3 regions of the Pseudoalteromonas sp. Angola-30 genome follow, and region 1 is predicted to be linked to each of the others. Evidence: predicted binding sites of a transcription regulator. Region 1 holds the regulator's gene; each other region holds the start of a gene.
The links. Region 1 encodes ArgR, which controls arginine synthesis, uptake and breakdown. Its sites were predicted from a motif close to ANTGAATANNTATTCANT; they were not measured.
Positions count from the first base shown of each region.

Region 1 (7,367 bases):
GTATGAAAGAGCTGCCTGCCGCATTACTATTAAGGCCTTTTGACTTTGAAAGTTTAGCCACACATGTATTTCAATATGTGAGCGATGAGCAGCTTGAGCTTGCCTCTATTTCCGCTTTATTTATTGTTTTGGTTGGATTGATCCCTTTGTATTTTATTAATCGTTCTATGGAGCAACGCAGTTAAATGAGCCGTTTAAATTTACAAGGTGTGGATTATCACTACAGTGGCACGCACGTGCTACACAATTTAGATTTAACGGTGGGTCAAGACGAAATTGTGTGTTTGCTCGGAGCCAGCGGCTGCGGTAAAACAACCACCTTAAAAGCAATTGCTGGCCTTATTGAAATAAATGAAGGTAGTGTATTTATAGATGGCAAATGTGTAAGCGACAAGCATACATTTGTATCACCAGAGCATCGTAATATAGGGATGATGTTTCAAGATTATGCCCTGTTTCCGCACCTCAGTGTGGCCGATAATATTGCGTTTGGGCTGGGTAAAATAAGCAAAGCGCAAAAACAGCAACGGGTAGAGGAAATGCTAGAGCTAGTGCATTTAACGGGGTGTGCAAAACGCTACCCTCATCAGCTCTCGGGTGGCCAGCAGCAACGCGTGGCTATTGCGCGGGCTTTGGCTTATAAGCCTAGTTTATTGCTTCTTGATGAGCCTTTTTCGAACATAGATACACAAGTACGTTTTGAGTTAATTGCTGATATTAGGCGCATTATTAAAGCGCAGCAGGTTTCAGCGGTATTTGTTAGCCACTCAAAAGAAGAAGCCTTTGCGTTTTCAGACACGCTAGCCATTATGCACCAAGGAAAAATAGCCCAACAAGGTACACCAGAGCAGCTTTTTGCCGTGCCAAAGACAAAGGAGGTTGCAGAGTTTCTGGGTCAGGGCATATACTTAGGCGCAGAAGTGTTAACGGCAACTGAATACACAACGCCTTTTGGTGTCGTGCAATCGCAGCATGAGCATACGCACAGTGCAATAAAAGGGGTGGTGTATATTCGTCCACACCATATTGAGCTTGCGCAAAATACGCAGGCCGATAACCCTCAAGGTGTGAGCATTTTAAGCCGTCGGTTTATAGGCTCGGCTTATGTTTACACTGTTGTAATTGCAGAGCAAGAGATTGAAGTTGCCGCACAATATGGCCAGTCATTTGAAATAAATGAGCAGGTTATAATAAAAATAAAACCTCACACGGTGAATTTTTTCGAATCATAACAAATGTGTTATTCGCTGTGTTTTATAAAGCTAAGGAATAACAATGGCGCAAGCGCAATCTGGGATTTGTGCTGAAGCAAACTTACACGGTTTGCATTTATTTTTTAATGTATTTGATGGTCAAGACGAGTCATTGCGCGCAAAGCTTAAGCGCGTAAGCGCAATTGAAGAAGAGTTTAGTGATCAGTTCTCCGAAGCCATGCTCTCTTGCATGGTGGCTATAGGCGCGCAATATTGGCCGCATATACTACCTGAATATATCCCAAGCGAGCTGCAAAGCTTTCCTAATATAAATCACAGTGATTTTGTTATGCGCGTACAGCCATGTGATTTATTCATACAAATTCGCTCAGACCGAGAAGATGTTAATCACCTTTTTGCATTGCAAATATTAAAGTTGTTTTCGCCCGATGTAGAGCTGGTTGAACAAATTCGCAATTTTAGGTTTTTAGATGGGCGAGACTTTAACGGCTTTATTTATGCAGGCGACACCCCACATGGACGCCAAAAACGAATCACGGCACTGGTTAATAACCCCGACAGCTTTGAACACCAAGGCAGCTATATTCATGTACAGCGTTATAAGCATGACCTGAGCGTATGGCAGCATTTATCACTAAGCGAGCAAGAGCATATTATGGGGCGTACACGTTTAGATAACACCTTAATTGAGCCTAAGGTAGATACGAGCCACGCGACTAGAAGTGAGCTAAAAGATGAAAGCGGCCAAGCAATACTGCTTAACCAAAGCATGCCGTATGGCGATGTTTACGAGCAAGGCATGCTAAGTATTACATGCTCTGCATCGGGAAGTGCGTTTGAAAAGGTACTTAACAGCCGCATAGGAAAAGGGGAGTGTTACGACCACTGGCTTGATTTTACTCAAGCCGATATGGGCTCAGCGTTTTTTGCGCCGTCAGTTAGTTTTTTAAAACAGCTTTAAACCGTATCAAATAAAATGCGTACGCGCTCTAGTGTAATGTCTATTTCAGATATTTTTGCTGGGGCAATAAAAATAGTGTCATCTCCGGCAATTGTGCCCAATACACCATCCGCTTTGCCTAGTGAGTCTAATAAGCGGGCAATTAACTGCGCAGCGCCTGGGCTGGTGGTTATAATAATCATCATTTCGTTATGCATAATATCAATAACAAGCTGACGTAGTGGGCTTTTAGCAGTCGGTACGCCCATTTCTGCGGGTAGGCAATAAACCATTTCTTGTTTAGCATTACGGGTACGCACAGCGCCAAACTTGCTAAGCATGCGCGACACCTTACTTTGGCTTATATTGTCAAAGCCTTGCTCTTTTAATGCTTCGACTATTTCGCCTTGCGAGCCAAAGTTCTCTTCTTTTAAAAGTGCTTTAAACGCTTTTACCAGCGCTTCTTGTTTGTCTTGTGGTTGCATAGTCTTTATTCATTTTTGTTATTTATAATGCAAATTCTACACAAAAATGAATAATTATGCAGCAGTTGTTTAGTTAACTTGCCAGTTTGCTGCGATAAACCAACAAAGTTTACAACTATGGTCGAAAATATACCTGAAATAAGCAGGATAAATTTGTTTTTAGTCGCTAATTTCATTATCTTAAGAGCCACAAATATTTCCTACCTCAAATTACGGAGAATTCCAATGAAAGTTGCTGTATTAGGTGCTGCAGGCGGTATCGGTCAAGCGTTGTCTTTATTATTAAAAACAGGCTTACCAGCTGGTTCTGAATTATCACTTTACGATGTTGCACCAGTTGTACCAGGTGTTGCGGTTGACCTATCTCACATCCCTACAGATGTTAAAGTAGCAGGTTTTGGCGCAGACGATTTAAATAAAGCGCTTGAAGGGTGTGATATCGTACTTATCCCAGCGGGTATGCCACGTAAACCAGGTATGGATCGTGCGGATTTATTTAACGTAAACGCAGGTATCATCAAAACATTAGCAGAAGGCATTGTTGCTAGCTGTCCTAAAGCGTTAGTGGGTGTTATCACTAACCCAGTAAACGGCACTGTGCCAATTGTTGCTGAAGTATTCAAAAAAGCAGGTACTTACGACGCTAAGCGCGTATTCGGTATCACTACGCTTGACGTAATTCGTTCAGAAGCATTTGTTGCTGAGCTTAAAGGCGTAGACGTAGCAACTGTTAAAGTACCAGTAATTGGTGGCCACTCTGGCACAACTATTCTTCCTCTACTTTCTCAAGTTGAAGGCGTAAGCTTCACTGAAGAAGAAGTAGCTACACTTACTCCACGCATCCAAAATGCAGGTACTGAAGTAGTAAATGCTAAAGCGGGCGGTGGTTCAGCTACATTATCTATGGGTGCTGCTGCAGCACGTTTTTGTATGTCTTTAGTTAAAGGCCTACAAGGTGAAGACGTAGTAGATTACGCATACGTTGCTGTTGAAAATGGCGATGCAGAGTACTTTGCTCACCCAGTACGTTTAGGCACAAACGGCGTAGAAGAAATCCTTTCTTACGGCGAGCTAAGCGCATTTGAAGAAAAAGCTAAAAACGACATGCTTGAAACGCTGAAAAAAGACATCAAAGAAGGTGTTGATTTCATGGCGTAATAGCCAAGTTATGCACAAAAAAGCCTGCTTATGCAGGCTTTTTTATTGCTCGAAAATTATGGCCCTTAAATACTAATTAAGGGAGGCTGCAAAGTTAGTGATCTCGCTCTACAGCTATACGCGCTAAGCTGATTAACGCTTGCTTGTACTGCGACTCTGCTAAAAAGTCTAAACAGGCAATGGCCTTGTCTGCTTCTTGCTGCGCCTTTTGCATTGTAAATTCAAGTGCGTTGGTTTGTTTAAGTGCCGTTAAAATAGCCTCAAGGTTATCCATACCATTGCAATGCTCAATGGCATCACGAATAAGGGCTCTTTGCTGATCACTGCCGTGCTTCATCGCATATATTAGCGGCAAGGTTGGCTTACCTTCTGCTAAATCATCACCAATATTTTTACCTAATTGTTCAGCGTCTGCGTTGTAATCAAGCACGTCATCAACTAACTGAAAAGCAGTACCTAAGTGCATACCATATAAATTAAGCGCATCTAACACACTGTTATCTTGCTCGGTAATAATAGCTGCAAGCCCTGTAGCGGCTTCAAATAATTTAGCCGTTTTAGAGTAAATAACCTGCATGTAACTTGCTTCGGTGGTATTAGGGTCGTTGCAATTCATAAGTTGCAATACTTCACCCTCAGCAATCACGTTGGTGGCATCAGCAAGCACTTGCATAATTTGCATTTTGCCAAGCCCCACCATAAGTTGAAACGAGCGGGTGTAAATAAAATCCCCAACCAGCACGCTGGCAGCATTACCAAACTCGGCATTTGCAGTCGGTGTACCACGGCGCAGGTTAGATTCATCAACAACATCATCATGTAATAGTGTTGCAGTATGAATAAATTCAACAATCGTTGCCAAAGTAATGTGATCTTTACCTTGGTAACCCAAAGCTCTTGCTGCCAATATTGCCAGCATCGGGCGTACGCGTTTGCCGCCGCTGTTAACGATGTACAAACCAAGTTGATTGACTAACGCCACATCTGAGCGCATTTGCGCGTGTATAAGTTGATTGACGTCATTCATATCGCTTTCGATTAACGCCTGGATAGCTTTTATATCCATTGATCTCCGAGCCAATTTTTATGTGTGAACGGCGCCGATTGTACAACAAAAAAAGCACTAGCTCGATATTTTGTGACGATTCATTAAAAAAACCGAGTTAAAAACCTTAATTAGCGCTTAATTAGGGTATTTAATTGTATATTTCACACTCAAAGGGCGACTATTTATTGCGCAGTCAATAGGTTCTGGAGTAGGCATAGCGACACGTAAATTTATTTTGTCTTTGCACTAAAAAGCGCTTGGCAACAGGGCAATTTAATATAAAATGGGGGAAATATTGAATTGCTCTCAATGCAGCTACTTTTTATTCATTTTAATTACAAAATAGGCTTGCTAGTTTTTATGCATTAGCGTAAACTTCGCGCCCTATCGAAGAATATTTTAGTTGCGTCGATTTGAGGGCGCACAGACGGAGTTAATTATGTACGCGGTTTTCCAAAGTGGTGGTAAACAGCATCGTGTGACTGAAGGTCAAACGATTCGTCTTGAAAAATTAGACGTTGAAACTGGTGCAGCAGTTGAATTTGATTCAGTACTTTTAGTTGCTGATGGTGAGAAAATCGAGATCGGTGTACCGTTCGTAAACGGTGGTAAAGTAACAGCTGAGGTTGTTTCACATGGTCGCGGTGAGAAGATTAAGGTTGTTAAATTTAGACGCCGTAAGCATTCTCGTAAGCAAATGGGCCATCGTCAATGGTTCACTGAAGTTAAAATCACTGGCATTAGCGCTTAATTAGAGGTACTTAGAAATGGCACATAAAAAAGCAGCTGGTAGTACTCGTAACGGTCGCGATTCAGAAAGCAAACGCCTAGGTGTTAAGCGTTTTGGTGGCGAATCAGTTCTAGCGGGTAGCATCATTGTTCGTCAACGTGGTACTCGTTTCCACGCTGGCGCAAACGTAGGTATCGGTAAAGACCACACTATCTTCGCAAAAGCAGATGGTAAAGTTCAATTTGAACAAAAAGGTCCTTTAAACCGTAAATACGTAACTATCGTAGCTGAGTAATCAGTAAGGTAGTAAAAAACCCCGCCTTTGCGGGGTTTTTTGTTTTCAGAAACGTCAAATATATACCCAAGCCTGCATTTACGTTGGCTTGGGTATATAATAGTTAAATTAAAGCCAATCCCTAAAGTGAGTAATCATGAAGTTTGTAGATGAAGTAGAAATTCGCGCAGAAGCTGGTGACGGCGGCAGCGGTGTCGTGTCTTTCCGTCGAGAAAAATATGTACCAGACGGTGGCCCGGACGGCGGTGACGGTGGAGACGGTGGTAGTGTTTATCTACAAGCTGATGAAAACTTAAATACCCTAATTGATTACCAGTTTGAGCGTTTTCACCGTGCCGAGCGTGGTACTAATGGTCAAAGCCGTAACTGTACAGGTAAAAAGGGCGAAGACTTGGTAGTAAAAGTACCTGTGGGTACACGTATTACCGACGTTGACACTCAAGAGGCGTTAGGCGATTTAACGCAGCATGGTCAAAAAATTGTGGTTGCAAAAGGTGGTTTCCATGGCTTGGGGAATGCACGTTTTAAATCAAGTACTAACCGTGCTCCACGTCAAAAAACGTTAGGTACACCAGGTGAAGTTCGTAACCTTAAATTAGAGCTTATGCTACTTGCCGATGTAGGCCTATTAGGGTTGCCAAATGCAGGTAAATCAACGTTTATTCGCAGTGTATCGGCAGCAAAACCAAAAGTCGCTGATTACCCGTTTACCACGCTAATTCCTAATTTAGGGGTTGTACGCCCAGAGGCTAACAAATCGTTTGTAATAGCCGATATTCCGGGTTTAATTGAAGGTGCCTCAGACGGTGCAGGCCTAGGTATTCGCTTTTTGAAGCATTTAGAGCGTTGTCGTGTATTGTTACACGTGATTGATGTTATGCCTGTTGATGGTTCAAACCCTGTTGATAATGCGTTTGCCATTATTAACGAGTTACACCAATACAGCCCTAAGCTTGCTGAAAAGCCACGCTGGTTAGTGTTTAATAAAATAGACCTATTACCAGAAGATGAAGCGCAAGCTTTGTGTGAGCAAATTGCGCAAGAGCTAGGTGAAGAAGAAAACGTTTACCGTATTTCAGCAGTCAATAAGCTTAATACTCAGCCATTAATTCACGATATTATGGCATTACTTGATAGCATGCCTAAAGAGAAGTTCGTTGAGATTGAAGACGAAGAAGTTGAGTTCAAGTGGGATACCTACCATCAAAAAGCAACCAAAGGCGATGATGATGATTGGGACGACTGGGATGAAGACGACTACGATGTAGAAGTCGTCTACGAGCGTTAATAAAAAACATATTTTAAAAAGGAGCATAAGCTCCTTTTTTATTTTTTAAGAATAAAGTACTAGGTATTTGATGTGATAATTTCAATGATCGCCGCAATGGCAAACAACCGTGTAATTGGTCTTGATAATAAAATGCCGTGGCATTTACCCGCCGATCTACAGCATTTTAAAAAGGTAACAACAGGCAAACCTGTCGTTATGGGGCGTAA
Region 1 covers NZ_JAQREI010000005.1:4,107-11,473, forward strand. Annotated here, with positions in the region: gene PSH54_RS08590 (ABC transporter permease) at 1-185, shown strand, start outside; gene PSH54_RS08595 (ABC transporter ATP-binding protein) at 186-1,232, shown strand; gene PSH54_RS08600 (Dyp-type peroxidase) at 1,276-2,175, shown strand; gene argR (transcriptional regulator ArgR) at 2,172-2,639, opposite strand; gene mdh (malate dehydrogenase) at 2,865-3,797, shown strand; gene ispB (octaprenyl diphosphate synthase) at 3,892-4,863, opposite strand; gene rplU (50S ribosomal protein L21) at 5,285-5,596, shown strand; gene rpmA (50S ribosomal protein L27) at 5,613-5,870, shown strand; gene cgtA (Obg family GTPase CgtA) at 6,007-7,158, shown strand; gene folA (type 3 dihydrofolate reductase) at 7,231-7,367, shown strand, end outside.

Region 2 (7,367 bases), on a different contig from region 1:
ACTGACCTTTAATGGTGTATTCGTTGTAATCCTCTTGATAGCCATCAAATGCAATACTTAACGCAATGCTAAATACAAGGCAGGTTATTGCCCCTATGGCGCAGTACCATGGCCATGCAATGTCGGTAAACACTGCGCACACAGCAACGGTAATAAACGACACTAAGGTGCCTATTAATAAGCCTTTTTCGGTGGTGTGCTTAGAGAAGAACCCAAGGGCAAACATGCCAAGCTGAGCACCTACAAAGTACGAGCCTACTTTAGTGAGTATTTCTAAAATTGAGCCTTCGCTGTATAGGTGATACATAATGGCCGGAATAATAATGACCACCGCCCAACCTAGCGTAAATAAGCGAGTAACATTTAAATAGTGAGCGTCGTTTTTTTCAGGCGCAAAGTACTTTTTATAAAAATCGATAGTACTTATGGTTGAAAGTGAGTTAAGTGCTGAGTCGAGGCTCGACATAGATGCTGCCATTACCGCAGCGGCAATAATGCCCATTAACCCTGGTAAGCCATAATCAGCTGCAAACTGTAAAATAATTAAGTTGTCGTTTTCAAAAGTGCGCCCGCCGTAGTAGCTATAAAACAGCACGCCCATAAATATAAAGAACAAGTAAATAAAGAACGCGATAAAGCCCATTAGTAAGTAGGATTTTTTAGCATCGCCAATATTTTTAGCGGCAAGGGTGCGCTGCACCATCATTTGGTTAGTGCCATACACCGTAATGTGATATAGCGACATAGCCAGCACGCCAGACCACACGGTAGTTACTTGGGTAAAGTCGAGCGAGAAATTAAGTGGGTCTAATTTACCTTGGCTTTTTAGCTCGCTCAGTGTTGAGCTAAATGAACCATCCATAGAGGTAATGAGGGCATACATAATAATACCAGCCCCTATAAATAAGATGGCTGACTGAATTACATCGGTCCATATAACGGCGGTTATGCCACCTAGCATGGTATAAATAAGGGCGATTATGGTAACTAAAAATATCGCAGTTATAACATTTATATCGATAATAAAGGCCAACACTAAGGAGGTTGCATACAGCACTGCGGCTGAACCCATAGTTTGCGATATTAACCAAATAGTAGAGATAAGTAAGCGGGCCTTTTTACCAAAGCGGCGCTCTTGGTATTCGTAAATAGAGGCCACACCCGCGTTGTAAAAAAACGGAAAAAACAAACACACCACCGCCACAATAACCAGTGGGTAGTTAAGGTGTATGGCAATAACCGAGAGCCCCTCTTTGTAAGACCACGCTGGCGCACCTAAAAAGGTGAGTGCACTTACATAAGTAGCAACAACCGATATACCAATAGCCCACCAAGGTGTTGTTTTTCGACCTATGTAAAAGTCGTTAGCACTACTGATCTTTTTACTAATTACAAACCCAAGTATTAGGTTGGCAATTATGTACCCGATGAGAATGCTCCAATTCAACAATCCAAAATCATTCATAATTAATCCTGTTAGATTAGGTTTTACGGGCTTGAGAGCCTATTTGTATTTTTTATTTTGAATCATCATGAATCACTTTGACTTCGAAGTCAATTCTCATTAGTATTATTTTAAAGCAATTTATAACTTACTATTCACAGGCTTTTAATTACTCTTTAAATGCAATACATTTTGTTAAAGTGTGTTTAACGGCGGTTTGAAGACATTAATTTGACTGCGCAAACAATGAGGAATAATCATGGCAGATATACTTAAAGATAAACAACTAGTTCGTCAATTTCATACTGCACTAGAAAAAGCACAAGGCAATGATTTACAAGCCGTATTTAATGAGTTTATGGCCAGTGAATACAGCTTTAAAGGGGTGCACCCGTTTAATGAGCTTGAGTGTGCGAATGATGTAATTGCCCAAGTTTGGCAGCCATTATTTAGCTCGTTTAGTGCGCTGCAGCGCCGTGAGGATATTTTTATTGCAGGGCAAAGCGAAGCCGACGGTGGCCAGTGGGTGATGAGCATGGGCCATTTTATGGGCTTATTTGATAAAGATTGGCTAGGTATTGCGCCAACCCATAAGCTTGCCACTTTGCGCTATGCCGAATTTAACTGTGTTAAAGACGGAAAAATAATTCAGACCGGTTTTTTTGTCGATATTATTGGCCTTATGATGCAAGTAGGTTTAAACCCGCTGCCGCTCTCTACTGGGCAATATTTTACGTATCCTGGGCCGCGTACGCACGATGGTATTCGTTTGGGTAAAAGTAGCGATGAGCAAAGCGAAAAAACAATGGCGCTGGTAAATCAAATGATTGATAACCTAACCGCGCTTAATAAAAGTGGCGTTGATACGTGCCCGCCCGAAGTGCTTGGTAAAACCTGGGATGAAAACATGGTGTGGTATGGCCCAGCAGGCATTGGCGCAACTTACACAATTAAGCGTTATCAGCAGCAGCACATGTATCCGTTTAGAGAAGGGTTAACGGGTAAAGTATTTAACGGCCATATTTGCCGTTTTGCTGAAGATGAGTTTGCCTGCTTTTTTGGCTGGCCTAATTTAACTAACACGGCCATTGGGGGCTTTTTAGGCCTACCGGGTGCTAATACCCCAGCAGATATGCGCGTGGTGGATGTGTATCATCGCGAGGGCGATAAACTGGTAGAAAACTGGGTCATTATTGATATTCCTTATTGGTTAAAACAACAAGGCCTAGATATTTTAAAGCGCACGCAAAGTATTGCGAACCCTGGCGCATAGTCTATTTAAGTAATAAAAAAGCTCTGTTTAACAGAGCTTTTTTTGTTTATACGCCCTAGGGCGCAAAGTTTAAATAGCGCGCTTTGGTAAGCTCTTTCATGCGTGCGAATACATCTACTCCAATTTGATGGTAGACATCAAGAATATCTATTAATACCCAGTTTTCGCGAATTAAGTTATTCTCGGCGCGCCAAAAGTCGAGACTACGCATGGTTATTTGCTGATTTGCGGGCGCAATACCTAACCAACCATCATTACTAATAGTCATGCTCATACCCGGCCATGCGGTAAAGCCAACATAGTTTTCATCGGCAAATAAATAGCCTTTACTTGCATCACCTACTCGGTTTGGCAGGGCATTTAAAAACGGAATTTGATGCCAGTTTCTAAACCCTTTTATACCTCGTGCAGTGCCTATGGTACTTGGCCCATACCAGCTACAGTGCGGGTGCCAAAATTGCTCAAGCTTCATGGCCTCTATACCGCCTTTGGCATAAAAACCAAGGTGCTCACACATGTCGCCCACAAGTTTTAAGCTTTGTGCTGCGTGCTCTTCATTGTATTCGTTTGTGATTAATCCATCTTGCGTTGCAGGGCCTGGTACATGCCACTCTTTACCTAAGCTCACCGAAAGCGGCCATACTTTAGCTTGCATCATTACTTCGGGAATATCCCAAATAGCTTGTACTTCTACCACTTTGTTATTTTTAATGCGGTAAAATTCATGAAAACGCATGCTAACTTGGTGCCCAGTAGGGGGGATATCAAGCCATGGCTTTTCAAACGAACCGGTATAATAACCGCAACAACCTACCCAGTCTGAGCCGTTAATTGAGCTACCTGCCATAACGATTGTATCGCGGCGCTCTAATCCTACAAATGCCTCGCTAAGCGGTAAATAAACTTGCTCAATAAGTGCATTAGGGTTGGTAAGAGTTTCAAACGGGTAACACAGCTGAATGAGTGCGTCATCGCTAAACACGGTATTAATTTGTGTATGCAAGGCGTTTATATCAAAGTTATACAGGGCCTGTCTAAAGTCGTGTATTAACGCTTTATTTTTATTATGAATGTTCATTGTTTTGGGCTCCTGTTGCTGTTTCAAATTGCTCTCGCAATTGCTTAGCGCCACTTAATAAAAAGCTGTGATCTGAGCCTAATAAATAAAAGCTCACGCCTAATGATTGCCAATGGCTCAGCTCGCTCAAATTACCTACAAACATGCCACAGCATTTATTATATTTAGCCGCTGCCTTGGCTATTTTAGTAACTGCCTCAAGTACAATAGGGGCACTTGGGTTGGTTTCGCCAAGGGAAATAGTTAAATCCATACGGCCTATAAAAATGCAGTCTATTTCATCTATTTGGCACAGTTGCTCGATATTATCCAGTGCATCGGTATCTTCTATTTGCGCAATAATACAGGTTGATGACTTATTGCTTGCTAGGTTATCGGTTAAGGCATGGGTTGTGTAACCAGCAAAGCGGCTTGAACCGGCATAGCCTCGGCCGTTATTACCATAAAAGCAGTTTTTAATAATTGCTTTTGCTTGTTCGGGGGTTTTTATATGCGGCAGCACAAGGCCATCTGCGCCTATATCTAAGCTACTTAATAAAGTGGCGTGGTCTGTATTACTAACACGTATAAGCGTGGGCATATTTTTAGTACGTGCTGCCATTATGCAGCTATCTAAATCGCCTCTATCAAAGGGCGCATGCTCTGCATCAAGGCACAGAACATCAAGGTTAGTGTGAGCCAATACTTCTGTATTATGATAATGCGTGCTTTTAATAAAGGTACCTAGCAGTAGCTGTTTTGCATTTAACTTTTGCTTTAAATTCATGATAAAGACTCCAACCAGTCTAATAAAATTGCGTTTACCGTATTACTTCGCTCAAGCGGGGCAAAGTGAGCGCAATGACCAAGCAGTACAAGGTCACTATTAGGCGCTGCTTCATGCATACTTTGCTGAACACTTGCAGGGCATAATGGGTCATGCTCGCCCCCAATAATGAGTAGTTTTTTTGTACTTTGCTTTATTACGCTTAACGTATCTTCGCGGGTGGCAAGTGCACTCAGCTGGGCGCTAAAGGCGTTAATACCCAGATCGTTTGCCATGCTAAGTACGATCTCTTCATGGGCTTTACTTGGTTGGTAAAAGTAGTGCGGCAAAAAGTCACGTTTAAGTAGCGCTTCTAAACTGCTGCTTTTGGCGTGTTCAATTTGTTTGAGTCTAATTGCAGGGCGCTCAAGTTTATCGGCTAAATAATTGCTCGACATTAAACACAAGGAGGTAACTAGCTCAGGGTTTGATTTTAACAGGGCAAGCGCAACAATTCCGCCCATGGAAAAACCTATAAATGGGCCCGGCTCTTGTGCAATTTTTTTGCAAAGTTCTACCATTTGCAAAATGCTAGATTGCTCGGTTAAGGGTATTACACACGGTGTATAACCTGCATTTTGCAGTGCGTTAATTTGCGCTGCAAACATGCGGTCATTACACAGTGTACCAGGTAAAATATAAACAGGATTTTTGGCCACAAAAATTCCTTAATTTAACGTTTTTTAATAGAGTTCCCTTCAATTAATGAACCAGTAAATACCCGAACTTCTGCAGCCGCTTGAGGGTTTTCAATGCGCTCCATTAAAATATCAACAGCGGCTTTAGTAAGCTGTTTCATTGGCTGTTGTACTGTGGTTATTTGATAGTTGTACCACGAGGAGGCATTAATACCATCAAATCCTACAACCGACATGTCGTCGGGCACTTTAATGCAAAAGTTTTCTTTTAGTTCATCAATTACGCCAATTGCCATAGCGTCATTACTGCATATTATGGCATCGGGCTTGGGGTGTTTTTTTAACCATTTTTTAAGTGCGTCGCGTGCCGATTTATACCCATAATCACCATAAATAACCGGCGTGTCTTTAACGCCTAGGGTTTGTAAATAATTTTCGGCTATTTCTCTGCGCTCGTTTGCAACATCTGAGTCGGTAGGGCCGGAGATAATTAAATACGATTTATGGTTAGCTTCGTGTAATAAATCAATTAACTGTTTAATGCCTTTGTCGTGATTACAGCAAACGGTGTTTGCATTCGACTCAGGCACATGGCGGTTATAAAGCACAATAGGCGTACTGTGTTTAGCAAATAAGTTTAAGCTTTTACTATCAAAGTGAGCAGCTAGGGCAATTACACCATCAACCTGAAAGGTCCATATGTTTTCGAGTAATTCATCTAGCTCTTCTGCGTTATCAAGTGTAAAGAGCAGCACACGTTTATTGTGCAGTGCCAGCTCTCTGTTTAGCTCAGAAAGCACCTCTGGGTAATTCAGGTTTGCTTGCGATGACAATATAACCGCAACCATACCCGATTGTTTGGTGATCAACATACGGGCAATAGCATTCGGGCGATAGCCCATTTCATTGGCCGTTGCGATTACTTTTTCACGGGTTTTTTTAGACACACTAAAACCAGGTCTAAAAACACGCGATACCGCCGATTGCGATACGCCCGCTACACGGGCAACATCGTATGAGGTGACTCTTTTTTGCTTCAAGATTTACTTCCTATATCGTCTTACACGAATGTCTGCTTGTTCTTTGTGGCCTGCGAACCCTTCTGCAGCACATAATCGTGAACAATACTCACCAACAACCACCGAGGCTTGCTCTGTTACTTGCTGAAAAGTACATGTTTTTATGAATTTACCTACCCATAGTCCGCCAGTATAGCGCGCAGCTTTACCTGTGGGTAGTGTATGATTTGTACCAATACATTTATCACCATACGAAACATTAGTTTGCGGACCTAAAAATAAAGCGCCAAAGTTTTGCATGTTCTCTTTAAAGTAATCGGTATTGCTGGTCATCACTTGCACGTGTTCAAACGCTAAGTCGTTGGCAACTTGCAGCATTTCTTCGTAGGTGTCACATACAATTACTTCACCGTGATCTTCCCATGCTACGCCTGCAATATCGGCGGTAGGTAAAATAGTAAGCTGCCTTTGCACCTCTGCTATTGTATCTTTAGCTAGTTGCTCTGAGTTGGTGAGTAAAATAGCCGGTGAAGTCGGGCCGTGCTCTGCTTGGCCGAGTAAATCTGCCGCACATAGCTCGCCATCTACACTGTCATCGGCAATAACGAGGGTTTCGGTAGGCCCTGCAAATAAATCAATACCAACACGGCCAAATAGCTGACGTTTTGCTTCGGCTACAAACGCGTTACCTGGGCCAACTATCATATCTACCGGCGCAATAGTTTGTGTACCAATTGCCATTGCAGCTACCGCTTGCACGCCGCCTAAACAATAAATTTCATCGGCTCCGGCCATATCCATCGCGACTACAATTTCAGGTGATGGCTTGCCATTAAACGGTGGAGCCATGGCTATTACGCGTTTAACACCCGCTACTTTAGCGGTTAATACGCTCATGTGCGCAGAGGCTAATAGCGGGTATTTACCACCTGGCACATAACAGCCTACGCTATCCATAGCGATATGTTTATGACCAAGGGTTACGCCCGGAAGAGTTTCTACCTCTACGTCTTTCATTGAGTCACGTTGTATTTGTGCAAAATTACGTACTTGGCTTTGCGCCCACTTAATATCGTTAATTAATTGCTCATCAAGTTGTGTATAGCAGGC
Region 2 covers NZ_JAQREI010000003.1:344,345-351,711, forward strand. Annotated here, with positions in the region: gene PSH54_RS06875 (sodium:solute symporter family transporter) at 1-1,465, opposite strand, end outside; gene PSH54_RS06880 (ester cyclase) at 1,704-2,717, shown strand; gene PSH54_RS06885 (ester cyclase) at 2,773-3,795, opposite strand; gene PSH54_RS06890 (HpcH/HpaI aldolase family protein) at 3,782-4,561, opposite strand; gene PSH54_RS06895 (alpha/beta fold hydrolase) at 4,558-5,259, opposite strand; gene PSH54_RS06900 (LacI family DNA-binding transcriptional regulator) at 5,274-6,281, opposite strand; gene hisD (histidinol dehydrogenase) at 6,282-7,367, opposite strand, start outside.
Region 2: the regulator ArgR is predicted to act here: its motif matches at 1,587-1,604, upstream of PSH54_RS06880 (ester cyclase).

Region 3 (7,367 bases), on a different contig from region 1:
CACTTACGGCTTGATTTATCAAGCACTAGCTCGTCAATGGCTTGCAGTGCCGCCATAATAACGGTACCGCCTGGTGTTTCGTAACAGCCGCGCGATTTCATGCCTACTAAACGGTTTTCTACAATATCTACACGGCCAACACCATGTGGCGCAGCAATGTCGTTTAATTTAACTAAACAGTCGTAAGGTTTAAGCTGCTCGCCATTTACGGCAACCACTTCACCCTCAATAACCGTAAGCGTTACATGCTCAGCTTTATCTGGTGCTTGCTCTGGTGAATTAGTCCAGGTCCAAACTTGGTCACTAGGCTCACACCATGGATCTTCAAGCTCGCCACCTTCGTGCGAAATATGCCATGCGTTAGCATCACGGCTGTAAATTTTTGTTGCTGAAGCAGAACACGGAATATCACGCTCAGCCAAGTAATCTAATAATGATTCACGGCTTGATAAATCCCACTCACGCCATGGTGCAATTACTTTTAAATCGGGTGCAAGCGCTGCAAAACATGATTCAAAACGTACTTGGTCATTACCTTTACCAGTACAACCATGCGAAAGTGCATCGGCACCTACTTTACGTGCAATTTCAACTTGCGCTTTAGCAATAATAGGACGCGCCATAGACGTACCTAATAAATAAGTACCTTCGTAAATAGAACCCGTTTTAAGCGTTGGGTAAATGTACTCACTTACCATTTCATCTTTTAAGTCAACTACGTAACACTCAGATGCGCCTGATGCGATGGCTTTTTCTTCAACGCCTTCAAGCTCTTCAGCGCCTTGGCCTACATCGGCAACAAAGGCAATTACTTCACAACCGTAGTTTTCTTTTAACCATGGCACGATAGCTGAAGTATCAAGACCACCTGAATAGGCTAAAACGACTTTTTTAATTGAACTCATAGGTGTTCCTTAACAAAATTTGGATTTAGTAATGTAACTAGCAGAGCATTTTGCGCATGCATGCGATTTTCTGCTTGTTGAATAATTTTTGATGCTGGGCCATCCATTACCTCAGAGGTAATTTCAAACTCACGGTGTGCCGGTTGGCAATGTAATACCGTAGTCGCACCTGTTTGTTCTAGCAATGCTTGGTTTAGCTGATATGGCATGTATTTTTCTTTAACTTGCTCAAGAGGCGTATCATCACCCATAGACACCCACGTATCTGCATATACAACATTAGCGCCTACAGCGGCTTCTACACGGTCGCTTACCATTACTGATGCACCATTCATTGCAGCAATTTGCTCAGCCTTTTTAAGAATTTGCGAATCAGGCGAGCTGCCTTTTGGTGTAACAGCAACAAAATCTGTACCTAGCGTTGCCGCTAATAACATAAGTGAATGAGTAACGTTGTTACCTTCACCTAAGTAAGCCACTTTTAGCTCGCTTACATCGCCGTGTACTTCTTGTAGCGTTAAAAAGTCAGCCAATGCCTGGCACGGGTGATATAAATCACACAAGCTATTCACTACAGGTACACTAGAGTATTCACCTAAGGTGGTTAACGTGCTGTGCTGGTTTACGCGCGCTACAATACCATCAGCCCACGTAGAAATATTAAGTGCAAAGTCTTTTACAGATTCACGTGCACCCATAGCGCCGTTTTGCTGATCTAAATACACAGCGTGGCCGCCTAAACGGTTAATTCCAATATCAAACGATAAACGCGTACGTAAACTTTGCTTTTCAAATAAGGTAACAATTGACTTACCCGCTAATACTTGGCTGTACTTTTCTGGCTTTGCTTTTAAATCACGCGCTAGTTTTAGTAAATTTAGTGCGCCTTGCTGGTCTAATTCTAGACCCGTTAAAAAATTCTCTAACATGATAACCCTATGGTGTAATTTTTGTTCCGACATGCTCGCCCTGTAGCAAAGCAGTTAAATTATCTGGCTTTTGCCAGCTGGAAATATACACACCGCGTCGTAAATGTTGGGCAGCGTGCAGGCTGGTCTTAACTTTGACCTCCATTCCGCCCAAAATTACCCCTTCATCAATTAAAGTATCAATGTGTTTTGTGTCAAGTTGATGTAACGGCTGCTTGTTTGCATCAAGTACTGCTTCTACATCTGTCATAAAAATAAGTTCTGCATTTAAGTTGCTAGCAATCGCTGCGGCAGCTTCATCAGCATTAACATTGTACCAATTACCTTGCTCATCAAACCCAATAGAGCTCACGATAGGTAATCGACCAAGCTTAAGTAAATCGTTAACAATTGAATCATCATTACTTTCGCACTTACCTACTTGCCCAAGCGCTTTTAACTTTTGAGACGCCATAACTCCGGCTTCATACAAACAAAGGCCAACAGGTTTATGGCCTGCATTAATAGCTTGGCTTACCAGCTGCTTATTTGCACAGCCAGCCAGCGCCCCCACTATGTAAGGCATTTGCTCACTTGGGCTAATACGCAGTCCTTGGTGCTTTGCACTAGCAAAGCCTGCTTGTTTTAGCCAAGTGTCGACTAACGAGCCGCCGCCATGAACAATAACAAACTGATTATTTTGATCAGCGTTTAATACATCAAACAAAGCTTTTGCCGCGTTTTCAGTATTAAGTACAGCACCACCTAATTTAATTACCCACGTTTTAGTGCTCATTAAAAGGCTCCTTTTAAGCCAGTGGTGTGATCTAAATTCATTGATAAATTAATACATTGCAAGGCTTGGCCCGCAGCGCCTTTTAATAGATTATCTATCGCTGCCATAACAATCAGTTGAGAGCCTTGCTGCTGCCAACCAATATCAACATACGGTTGTTTTACCACGCTTTTAATAGATGGCACTTTATCAGCTAACAAACGAATCAACGGCTCGTTTTTAAGTACTTGATAAGCATCAGATACGTTTTCCTTGGTAACGCCTGGCTTAAGCTGTACATAAATAGTTTCTAAAATTCCACGCGGAAAATTACCTAAGTGCGGTGTAAATAACACCTTGTGGCCAAGGTGTTGTTCAATTTCAGGCCCATGACGATGGTTAAATAAACCATACGGGGCAAGCGATACTTCACAAAAGTGAGTACCTACGCTGGCTTTACGCCCTGCGCCAGTAACACCTGAAACAGCATTAATAATCACTTTTTCATCACTCAACAAGCCTGCCTGTTGCAACGGCTTTAACGCATTAAGCGCAGCGGTTGGGTAACAGCCGGCTACTGCCACAAGATTTGCATTGGCAATTGCACTGCTATTCCACTCTGCTAACCCGTAGGCTGCTTCGTTTAATAACTCAGGATGTTGGTGCTCAAAACCATAGTAAGTAACATAGTCGTCGTTGCTAGCAAGGCGGTAACCACCTGATAGGTCAAATACTTTTTTACCCATTGCTAAAAACTGCGGGGCTAAATCAACACTTACTTTGTGATCAGTACATAAGCAGATGTAATCGGCACTCGAATTTATGTCATCAAACGCTGATTCGCTCAGTGGTAGTAGAGGAATATCAAGAAGGTTTCTATGCTCTGGGTATAAATCACTTAATAATTTATGTTTATCTAAACTTCCCTCAGAGACATAACAGCCCGATAACGTTAAATTAGGGTGCTTAGCAACTAAGCTTGCTAATTCTGCGCCGCTATAACCGCTTGCGCCAATAATCGCTACATTCATTTTTTACTCGTTTATAAATTTACTACTAAATAGGTGTGGTGTTCGCTTACACTAGCTTAGATGCTAGCTAATACTTTTCTCAATGAATTGTTGATTATCGTCGCATTATCTTCATGGCTATACTTAATATATTTATGCTTAAAAAGTGAATTGATATTCATCATAAATACTTTTATATTGTTATGCAATTAAATTGAATAATTATTTTGGATTTTTTTATGTCTTTGCCGTCATTTATCTCTATGTACCAACAACTCATTGCAGCCCCCTCTATTAGTGCAATAGATGATGAACTTTGTATGAGTAATAAAGGGGTAATAGAGTTGCTAGCACGTTGGTGCGAAAGTTTAGGTTTTACTTGCGAAATTATAGAGTTAGAAGGTGGAAAAGGCCGTTACAACCTACTTGCTAAGCGGGGGGAAGGCGATGGCGGCTTAATGCTTGCAGGCCATACAGACACCGTACCGTTTGACGATAGCCGCTGGAACCACGACCCGTTTAAACTCACTGAACATAACAATAACTTATATGGGTTAGGTAGTATTGATATGAAAGGCTTTTTTGCTTTTGTATTACAAGCTATTAGTGAGCTTGATATAAAACAGCAAACACAACCTATTTTAATACTTGCCACGGCCGATGAAGAAACCACCATGGCGGGAGCGCAGCAAATTTGTAAGCACCCTAATTTAAAACCTGCGCGTTGTATTATTGGTGAACCTACTGATATGACTCCTGTATTTACTCACAAAGGACATATGAGCACGGCTATAAGAGTGCTTGGCCGTTCAGGTCATAGTTCCGATCCCGAACGTGGTCTTAACGCCATCGAAGTCATGCATAAAGTGATTACAAAGTTGCTGATCTTAAAAGAGCAGTTAAAGAATAAATATTCAGTTGAACATTTTGAAATACCTTACCCTACCTTAAATTTAGGTAATATTCATGGTGGCGACAACGCAAATCGAATTTGTGGCTGCTGCGAAATGCACATAGACATGCGCCCGCTCCCAGGGTTAAGCATTAAAGACTTACAAGCCTTACTTATTGATGCCACCAGTGATATAAACGCGCAATACCCAAGCGCAGTGAGCGTAATTGATTTACACGAGCCCATTCCAGCTTTTAGTGGTAGCACTGATAGCGCACTCGTTAAAATGGCAGAAAAAATTGCAGGAGAAAAAGCCGTTGCAGTAAATTATTGCACAGAAGCTCCGTTTATTCAGCAACTTGGCTGTGAAACAATAGTCATGGGGCCAGGCTCAATTAATCAAGCCCACCAACCTGATGAATTTTTAGCAATGGAGAAAATAAACCCATCGCAAAAAATTATAACTGACATTATTAGGGCAAACTGCTTTAACGCTTAAAAAGAAGACTGTATTAAAAACTCACAGCAAAAATAACAAAGGCGCCCATTGGCGCCTTTGTTTTAGCTTATAACTAGGCGTTACTGCATATACTTACTTAAGTACTTTTTAAATACAGGGTCTGTTTTAGCAAGCTCTTTTTGCTCAGCTAAAATCTCTTTTAATATAACACCCGATGTTAGCGGATTAGCCAATACCACTCTAAATACCACTGTTGGCTGATTATCGTACTTTGAGGGTGTTAAGCGAGTACGCGATACAAACGAGCGCCCTGATTCACGTTGGCGTTTTTGCATACTGGCAGTAAAGCGATTGAGCGACGCGAAAATTTCTAACCGTGTTGCGGCATCTGCTTGGGCTATGGCTTGTTTAATTTGTTTAGGCACATAGCGGTATGTAAGCAAACACAGCTCAGGCTCTGAAATCAGCTCAAAGTCTTCATCGGCTTTAATTAAATCAGCAAAGTAATGTGCTTTTTTGATACTACGATCAATAAGCATTTCATAGCCTTTGCGGCCAATAACGCGTAAGCAAGCATGTACTAACATAGCCATACCTGGGCGGCTGCCTTCAAGTGTATGGCTTCCTAAATCTTTTGAACCTTTACGTAATATGTACTCTGCATGGTGCTCTATTGCATCCGTAGCAGTTGGGTCTTTAAATAACACCAAGCCTGCGCCCATTGGCACATACATTTGTTTGTGTGCATCAATAGTAATTGAATCTGCGCGCTCAATTCCTTTTAATAATGGGCGATGCGTTTGCGATAAAAGCGTTGCCCCACCCCACGCTGCATCAACGTGAAAATGGCAGTTTATTTGCTGAGCTAAATCGGCCATATCATCAAGAGGGTCGATATTACCGGTCTCGGTTGTACCAGCAACCCCTACAATTGCCATAACTTTTATGCCTTGCGATTCAAGCTCTAAGGCTTTTTCGCGCATGGCATTCACATCAACCTTGTTATTTTCGCAGGTTTTTACACCAATTAAATTTTCACGGCCGATGCCTAGTAAGTCAATTGATTTACCTAAAGAGTAATGCCCTCGCTCCGACACTAAAACGGCCAGCCCTTTGTAGCCATAATGCAGCATACCGGCTACGAGCCCTTGAGCGGCAATGCCTTTAAAGCTGCCGTCGGGTTTTAATAAGCGGTTACGCGCAATCCACAATGCCGTTATGTTTGCAACTGTACCACCGGAACAAAAAGCACCGAGTGATGTTTTAGCACTGTGCATCCATTTAGAATAAAACGACTCATCTTGCGAGTAAGCTAAATGATGCATCATACCTAGTACTTGGCGCTCTAGGGGCGTAAATGCTTTTGAGGTTTCTATTTTTACTAGGTTTTGATTAAGCCCCACCATCAACTTTGAAAGCGGTAGTAAAAAATGCGGAAGAGCCGATGTCATATGCCCAATAAAGCTAGGCGCAGCCGTGTGTACAGAATGGGCAACTAGCTGCTCCATAATATCTTGGGCGTAAGCAGATACAAACGTTGGGTTTTCTGGGATCACCGCAGCCTGAAAATCTTTTTCAATTTCGTGTAATGGTTTTTCAATTGCCGCTATATTTTCGTTTAAAAACCCTGCTAAATTACTCGAAATTTCAAGCTCAATTTTGCTTAAAGTTGAGTCTGGCGCTTCAGGTACAGTAAATATACGCTTAAGGCTTTCTTTAGAGGCGACGGCACAACGCTTTTGATCCATCTTTATACCTAGTGTGTGTGTAGCTAAAACACGCGTTTAACAGTTAAAAATGCCAAACTATGGCGCTATTATAAGCAGCGTGCTTCTTTTAAAAATTGCGCTAACTTTACTGCAATATAAGTAAAATGTCTCCCTTTAAGCCATAAAAGCGACTAAACGGATGACAAATATTGTAAAAAAATTTCAATAATAGGATTTTATTAAAAAGTCACATTTTAGTTTTGGGCAAATTACATTTATGCGTATACTTAATATGTGTAACAATAAGGGACAAGTATGCTCACAGGGAAATTAAAAGGGAAGTGGTTTATAGCTGGCTTTACATTGTTTTTGGTCAGTTTATTAGTCTATGTTTATTACACCTATAGCTCAGCGCGTAGCGAAATAATGCACGCTGTCGATGAGCGCCTTCTAAATGCAGCCACCAGCGTAAAACATATTTTAGGGCAGCGTTACCACGATAGAATTAGCCAAGGCTACGATATTGGTTTTTCGGTTTACCAAACTAAAAGCAAACAACTCTCAGAGCTTGCACAAGCGCTTGATATAGCTTACGTCTATTCAATGATCATGCGCGATAACAAAGTTTACTTTACCTCATCCAGCTACACCAAAGACGATCAAGAAAACGCACGTGTTACGCAATTTCTTGATTTATACCCAGAGGCC
Region 3 covers NZ_JAQREI010000021.1:15,539-22,905, forward strand. Annotated here, with positions in the region: gene PSH54_RS18435 (argininosuccinate synthase) at 1-905, opposite strand, end outside; gene PSH54_RS18440 (ornithine carbamoyltransferase) at 902-1,834, opposite strand; gene argB (acetylglutamate kinase) at 1,842-2,609, opposite strand; gene argC (N-acetyl-gamma-glutamyl-phosphate reductase) at 2,609-3,619, opposite strand; gene argE (acetylornithine deacetylase) at 3,838-4,989, shown strand; gene panP (pyridoxal-dependent aspartate 1-decarboxylase PanP) at 5,070-6,698, opposite strand; gene PSH54_RS18465 (bifunctional diguanylate cyclase/phosphodiesterase) at 6,975-7,367, shown strand, end outside.
Region 3: the regulator ArgR is predicted to act here: its motif matches at 3,764-3,781, upstream of argC (N-acetyl-gamma-glutamyl-phosphate reductase).